DNA from 2 places in the Acuticoccus sp. MNP-M23 genome. Region 2 is predicted to be linked to the other one. Evidence: riboswitches for the same ligand, from Rfam matches in the RefSeq annotation. Region 2 holds a riboswitch; the other holds the start of a gene.
The links. A riboswitch is a leader RNA that binds a small molecule or an ion and turns the genes downstream of it on or off. The one in region 2 is predicted to bind cobalamin.

Region 1: it holds a riboswitch for cobalamin, as region 2 does, so the genes downstream of both, RDV64_RS07925 (DUF1636 family protein) here and RDV64_RS04400 (CbtB domain-containing protein) in region 2, are expected to answer to the same signal.

What each region holds. Positions count from the first base shown of each region.
Region 1 is NZ_CP133480.1:1,671,860-1,675,258, reverse strand. Features, by position in the region: gene cobW (cobalamin biosynthesis protein CobW) at 1-880, opposite strand, end outside; gene RDV64_RS07925 (DUF1636 family protein) at 877-1,338, opposite strand; cobalamin riboswitch at 1,398-1,546, opposite strand; gene pdxA (4-hydroxythreonine-4-phosphate dehydrogenase PdxA) at 1,717-2,712, shown strand; gene RDV64_RS07915 (pyridoxine 5'-phosphate synthase) at 2,709-3,399, shown strand, end outside.
Region 2 is NZ_CP133480.1:922,243-925,641, forward strand. Features, by position in the region: gene RDV64_RS04385 (class I SAM-dependent methyltransferase) at 1-324, shown strand, start outside; gene RDV64_RS04390 (hypothetical protein) at 334-819, opposite strand; gene RDV64_RS04395 (CbtA family protein) at 896-1,609, opposite strand; gene RDV64_RS04400 (CbtB domain-containing protein) at 1,632-1,838, opposite strand; cobalamin riboswitch at 1,871-2,115, opposite strand; gene RDV64_RS04405 (cobalt-precorrin-6A reductase) at 2,177-2,908, opposite strand; gene RDV64_RS04410 (alpha-hydroxy acid oxidase) at 3,116-3,399, opposite strand, start outside.

The DNA of each region.
Region 1 (3,399 bases), 750 kb from region 2:
GTGCACCCGCCGCCTCGACGCGGGCGACAAGCGTCTCGGCGCTCTCCACCGCGGGGAGCGTGACGATGAAGGTGTCGAAGTCGTCGTGCTCGTGGTCGTCCGCGCCGTCGTGGTGGCTGTAGCGGCTCTCGATCACATCCTCCGTCGCGGCGCCGAGGCCGAGGAGAATGTCCGGGCTGATCGCCCCGTTCTCGGACGGCACCACCTTCACCGAAGCGCCCAGATGCGCGCCGAGCCGCTCTTTCGCGGCGGCAAGGCCCGCAGTGTCGACGAGGTCGGTCTTCGACAGGATCACGAGGTCGGCGCAGGCGATCTGGTCGTCGAACACCTCCTCGATGGGGTCGTCATGGTCGAGCGTCTCATCGGCGGCGCGCTGGGCGTCGAGCGCAGCGGGATCGTGCGCGACGAGGCCGCGGGCCAGCGCATCGGCGTCGGCAACCGTGATCACGCCGTCCACCGTCACCCGCGCGCGGATGGCGGGCCAGTTGAACGCCTGCACCAGCGGCTTGGGGAGTGCGAGGCCGGACGTCTCGATGAGGATGTGCTCCACCATCGGCTCGCGCGACAGGATCGCGTCCAGCGCAGGCTGGAAATCGTCCGCCACGGTGCAGCAGATGCAGCCGTTGGCCAGCTCGACGACGTTCTCCTCCGGGCAGGTGTCGATCCCGCAGCCGCGCAGAACTTCGCCGTCTATGCCGACGTCGCCGAATTCGTTGACGATGACCGCGAACCGCCGTCCGCCCGCATTTTCGAGGATGTGGCGCAGGATCGTCGTCTTGCCCGAGCCGAGGAAGCCGGTGACGACCGTGCAGGGCACGCGCGCCCGCGCACCGGCCAGAACGCCAGTGGGAACCGCCGGGGCGGGTGTGTCGAGGCTCATGATACGGCCTTTCCGGTGGCTGAAGGGAGCGGTGGGACGCGGGAGACCATACCGGATTTCAGGCATTGCGGGCGGCCGCGCCAGGGCATCACGCCGCCACGCGCTTCGGCCAGAAGCCGTGCGCCCTCGATCAGGTCGGCGGCATTGTCCTCGGCCAGGTCGCCGAAAACGTAGGTCCAGCCGTCTTCCGCCACAAAGGCGGCAGACAGGCGGCGCTTGCAGTTGCCGAGGCACTCGTGGCCGATCACGGTGGCGGCGCCGTCGTTGGCGGCCTCCACGCCCGCAAGCAGGCGCTGACCGGGGCGCGGGTCGCTGTCCGCGCCGTCGGCATTGCGGCAGCTTGTGCAGACCAGCAGCGTTACGGGTGAGGGCGCGCCATGCGGCTCGTCCTGCGGCGCCGCGTCCGTCGTCGCCATGGTGGCGGACGGGGCGGTCGCCGTCATCGTTGATGACGTCATTCTTCCCTCCGTCTCCAGTGTCCCCGCTGGAGGTTGGTTGGTTTCGCGCGCCTTCCGGCAGGTTTCCTGGCTCGCGGCTCGAACGCTGGTCCGCCGCCTTCCCGCTCCGGCCCGGGGGCGCGGATCAGTGGCAGTTGGCGGTCAGCTCGCCGCTCACAGTTGCGGGCACAGCCGGGGAGTTGAGCGAAAGCCCGCACCCCGTTCCCTTCTCCGGCACGCACGCAAACACGTCGCGCCCCGGCACCGTTGGCAGAGGCCATCTGCTGTCATGGCCCCGTGGGTGTCAAGCTGGACCGCGGCGCCGGGCCGCGCGGCAGACATGCCCGTCATTCCGCAATCGGGCTTGCCAGCGCCCTTTCCTCGCGCGAAAGCAACGCCATGAGCGCACCACTTGCCATCACCATGGGCGAACCCGCCGGCATCGGCGGCGAAATCACCCTCGCCGCCTGGGCCACCCGGCGCCTGCCGCCCTTCGTTCTGATCGACGACCCGGCGCGGGTCCGGGCGCTCGCCACCACGCTGGGGCTGAACGTGCCGGTCGAGGCCGTGAACGGTCCCGCCGAGGCCGCCGAGGTCTTTGCCCGCGCGCTCCCCGTCCTGCCGCTGTCCGAACCCGTGCCGCTGGCGCTCGGCACGCCGTCGGGCGGCACCGCGCCGGCCGTGCTGGAATCCATCCGCACCGCCGTTTCGCTCGCCATGTCGGGGGCGGCCGGCGCGGTCGTGACCAACCCGATCCACAAGGCCGTGCTGATCGACGCCGGCTTCCGCCATCCCGGCCACACCGAATTTCTGGCTGAGCTGGGCGGCGTCCCGCGCACCGTGATGATGCTTGCCGGGCCGGACCTCCGCGTCGTTCCCGTCACCATCCACATTGCGCTGAAGGCCGTGCCCGCTGCCCTCACGGCGGACGAGATCATCGAGACCGGCCGCATCGTCGCTAGAGCGCTGCGGCAGGATTTCGGCATCGGGAGCCCGCGCATTGCGGTGGCGGGCCTCAACCCCCACGCCGGTGAAGACGGCAAGATGGGCACCGAGGACCGCGACATCATCGCCCCCGCCGTCGCCACCTTGCAGGCCGACGGCATTGCCGCATTCGGACCCCTGTCAGCCGACACGCTGTTCCACGCCCGCGCCCGCGCCACCTACGACGCCGCGCTGTGCATGTATCACGATCAGGCGCTGATCCCGATCAAGACGCTGGCGTTCGACGAGGGCGTCAACGTCACCCTCGGCCTGCCGTTCGTGCGCACCTCGCCCGACCACGGCACCGCGCTCGACATCGCCGGCAAGGCCATCGCCCGGCCGGACAGCCTGATTGCTGCCATCAACCTCGCCGCGGACCACGCCGCGCGCCGCTTCGGAAAGACACAATGACCCCGCAAAGCCCCCGTCTCGGCGTCAACATCGACCACATCGCCACCATCCGCAACGCACGCGGCGGCGACAATCCGGACCCGGTGCGGGGCGCGCTGATCGCAATGGAACACGGCGCCGACGGCATCACCGCGCACCTGCGCGAAGACCGCCGCCACATCCGCGACGAGGACATGAGCCGCCTGCGCGCCGAAGTGCCGCTGAAGCTCAATTTCGAGATGGCGGTCACCGAGGAGATGCTGACGCTCGCCCGCGAGATCTCCCCCCACGCCTGCTGCCTGGTGCCTGAGAACCGCGCCGAGATCACCACCGAGGGCGGGCTCGACGCCATTGCCGCCGGCAACGTCCTGCCGGACTATGTGGCCCGCCTTGCCGACGCCGGGATCCGCGTCTCGCTCTTCATCGACCCGGATGTGGCGCAGGTGGAAATGGCCGCCCGTGTCAAAGCGCCGGTGATCGAGCTGCACACCGGCCGGTTCTGCGAGGCCACGGGCGAGGAGCGGGCGCGTGAGCTGAAGCGCCTCACGGAGGCTGCCCGCGTCGCGGAAGAACTCGGCATCGAATGCCATGCCGGCCATGGGCTGACGTTCGACACCATCGCGCCCGTCGCCGCGATCCCGCAGATCCTGGAATTCAACATCGGCCATTTTCTGGTGGGCGAGGGGGTGATGATCGGCTTCGGCCCGG
Region 2 (3,399 bases):
ATCGTCTGGGACAATGTGGACTTCGACACGTCCAAGGCGCTGCTTCCGCAAACGGTGTTCCCGCAGTCCGACATTCCGTTCATCGAGGAGATTGTCGCAGCCTCACACGGCACGTTCCGCCTTGCCTACCTGGAGAACGATCCGGACGAGTATGCGGCGACGCTTGCCGACTGGATCAAGGGCCTGCGCGCGGTGAAGAGCCATGTGATCGAAACTTGGGACGAAGAGAAGTACACCTTCTTCGAGCGTTATCTTCGCCGCTCGCGCTTTGCCTTCAAGCAGCGCTACAACTCGCTGGCCCGGATGGTTCTCGTGCGCCGCTAGGCCACGCGCTCAGTCGGCGTGCAAAATCCGGGTGGCGTGGATCGGCAGGCCATCCACAGCCAGCGTGCGGTGATCGTTGGCGTTGAGCGTCACCTCCAGATGGACCCGGCCTTCGGGGAGTGCCGGCACATGCACCCATGGTCCGTAAAGGCGGGCGACCTTGGCACCGTTGACGTAGAGGTGCGCGTGGCCCTCGCCGGGCTTGTCCGGCTTGCCGGCATTTTCGGGCGCAAAGCGGAAACCGGTTGTCTGAAGCGCAATGTTGTAGCCGCTCACCGTGTCGGGGGTGACGGTCATCGTCACGGCTGGCGCGTTGCCGGCGGGGCGGTTCAAGAGGCCATGGTCATGACCGCCACCGCCCGCCGCCGCGCCGTGGTGGGATAGGTCGCCATGGTCGTGCCCGTCCAGCGTGATGCCGTTACCGGCGGCCACCAGAAAGCCGATGCCCCCGCCAAAAATCAGGCCGATCGCAAAAAGCGCCAGTCCGCGTGCCATGTTCCGTCCTCGCAATGGGCTTGCTTCGTCGCCGGCAGATTGCGGCGGACAAAGCTGCGCCCGCCGCAAGATTCTGTCAGGTGCGCGGCTGAAGTGTTGACGCCTTCGCGGACGCCGCCTGCTCGCTGCGCCAGAACACGGCGGCAAACAGACCGAGAAGCCCCCACGCCATCGCGCCAACGCCCAGCGCGCGGGCGGCAAAGGTGGCGCCCAGTTCGGTGGGCACCGGGCCGGTGAACCCGTCCGGCTCCGGCGCACCGATGAGGTGCGGTGCGAGAAGCAGCACCACCGCACCCACAACGCCAAGCCAGTTGCGGCTGAACGCAATCAGCCACAGCCCCGCGCCGGCGGAAATCACGGTGGCCCACCACCAGATTTGCCGCAGCACGACATCTGCCGCCGCAACGCCCGGCACTTCGGGCGCCAGCGAGAAGGCCGGCGCGAACTGCACGGCTGCGAACCCCGCAAGGCCCCAGACGATGCCGCGGCGCGCGGTGACCGCCACGCCGCGTCGCTCCGCAACCGCCATCAGCGGCAGCAGAACCAGCGCGTAGCCAGTGTAGACGAGCATGCTGAACAGAAGGCTGAGGCCATCCCTCAGCACGTCGATGCCACCGGCAACAGTGGCGGTGCCGCTGGCCCCCTCGGCGCCGAAGTGGACAAGGGCGCCGGTTTCATAAAGCTCGGCATGGAGCAGCACCGGCTGGACGAAGATGAGCTGCAGCACGCCGGCCACAAGCCCTGCGAGCGCTCCTGCGAACAGGGCGCTTGTCAGAATTTTCGAGAACATGGTTTTAACTGGGTCCGGCGGCTCAGTGGCAGGGGAAGCCGGCGGCGTGGCGCGTGTCGTGCGCCGCGTCGTGCAGGACCGAGGCCTGCGAATGGCCGGTGACCCAGATGGTCGCGATGCCGATGAAGGCGGCAGCGGCCAGCGCCAGCACGTCCTTTGTGGCAAGGCGGGCGGTGTGGTTGCCGGAAATCGGGGCGGTGGCGCGGGTGGTCATGGTTTCGGTGGTCATGGTCGTTTCTCCTTCGCCGTCATCCCGACAGCGTTCGGTTGCACTTGCCCGGCAGGTCTCCTGGCTCGCGGGTCGTCATGCTCCACCGGCCTTCCCGGTCCGCCCTGCAAAGAGCATCCCAGTGACACAAGATGGCAAAGCACTCGCCGCACACAGTCGCGGGAGCGGCTCCGGCTGATCGGCTTTTCCTTTCACGAAAAAAGCCGGGCTCCGGATTCCCTCTTCGGTTTCGGCAGGCGGTGAGGCCGCACGAAACACCAAGCCTCCCTTTAATAGGGCATCATGCCGCAACGCACCAGCGTTTCCTCATCCGGCGCCATTCGGGCGGCATCCGGCGGTCAACGCAGATGGCGGCGCAGTTTGCGCATCATCTTTTCGGCATCGTGGGCGCTGGGCCATGGCTGCCGGCCCGGCCGGCGCACCATGTAGACGAGCGTCCGCCGTTCGCGGGCGACCACCAGCTTGGCACCGGCCGACTCGCCGCCCGAATTCTTGGTCACCAGCGCATCGAACCCGTAGCGGTCCCAGAGCGCCCTCTCGTCCTCGATGTCGAACGGACCGCGCTGCTGGATCACCACGATATCGCGCCGGTTGCCGAGGTTCGGCGCCTCGATGGAGCGCACGATGAGCTTGAGATCGCGCCGTGGCAGGAACGGCGCGAGACCGCCGGCCCCCACCGCCAGAAACACGGTCGAGCCACTGTCGAGCCGTTCGGCCGCCGTTTCCAGGCTGTCCACGTCCACCCATCGGTCTGACTTGGCGCGGCGCCAGGGCCGGCGCTCAAGCCGGTAGTACGGGATTTTCGCAAGTTTCGCGGCGCGTTTGGCGTTGACGCTCATGTGGGCGGCAAACGGATGCGTGGCATCCACCAGAACCTCGAAGCCATCCGTGCCGATGGCGTCGACCAGACCGTCGACACCACCAAACCCGCCGACCCGCATCGGGCCCGGATAGGACGCGGCCGTGCGGCCTGCCAGCGAGACGACAAAGTTCGCGCCCGCCTCATCCAGCATCTCGGCCAGTTCCCTGGCCTCCTCCGTTCCCCCCAGCAGCAGGATCTTCTTGCCCATGGTTCCTTTCAGCCGCTTGGCTATGCCCGCACGTAAACGGCAACGTCAGAGGCCGCCCGCGCGGTATCGAAGCACCTCGACCCGTCGGCGCCGAAGCCCCGATCGTGCCCTGAGGCAAAGCCGCCACACCGCCTTGCCCCCAGGACCAACGCATGGGCTACAGAAAGCGTGCCATCTCCCGCCGCACGGATTGCTCCTCTTGCGCGATCAGGCGCCGACAGCGTGGAGCGCCCGTTCGTTGTCGGTGTTCACCACCGGGGCCGAACGCGGGACCCCGCCCCAGACATTGTGCGCACCCAGCGCGTTGATGTCGGTCTCTCCGCACAGCGCCATGGTGATGTCCATCTCGCGGCGGATGATCTCGAGCGCGCGGGTCACCCCCGCCTCGCCCATCGCACCCAGCCCGTGAACGAAGGCACGGCCGATGGAGGTGGCGTGCGCGCCGAGCGCCATTGCCTTCACGACGTCCTGGCCGGAGCGGATGCCGCCAT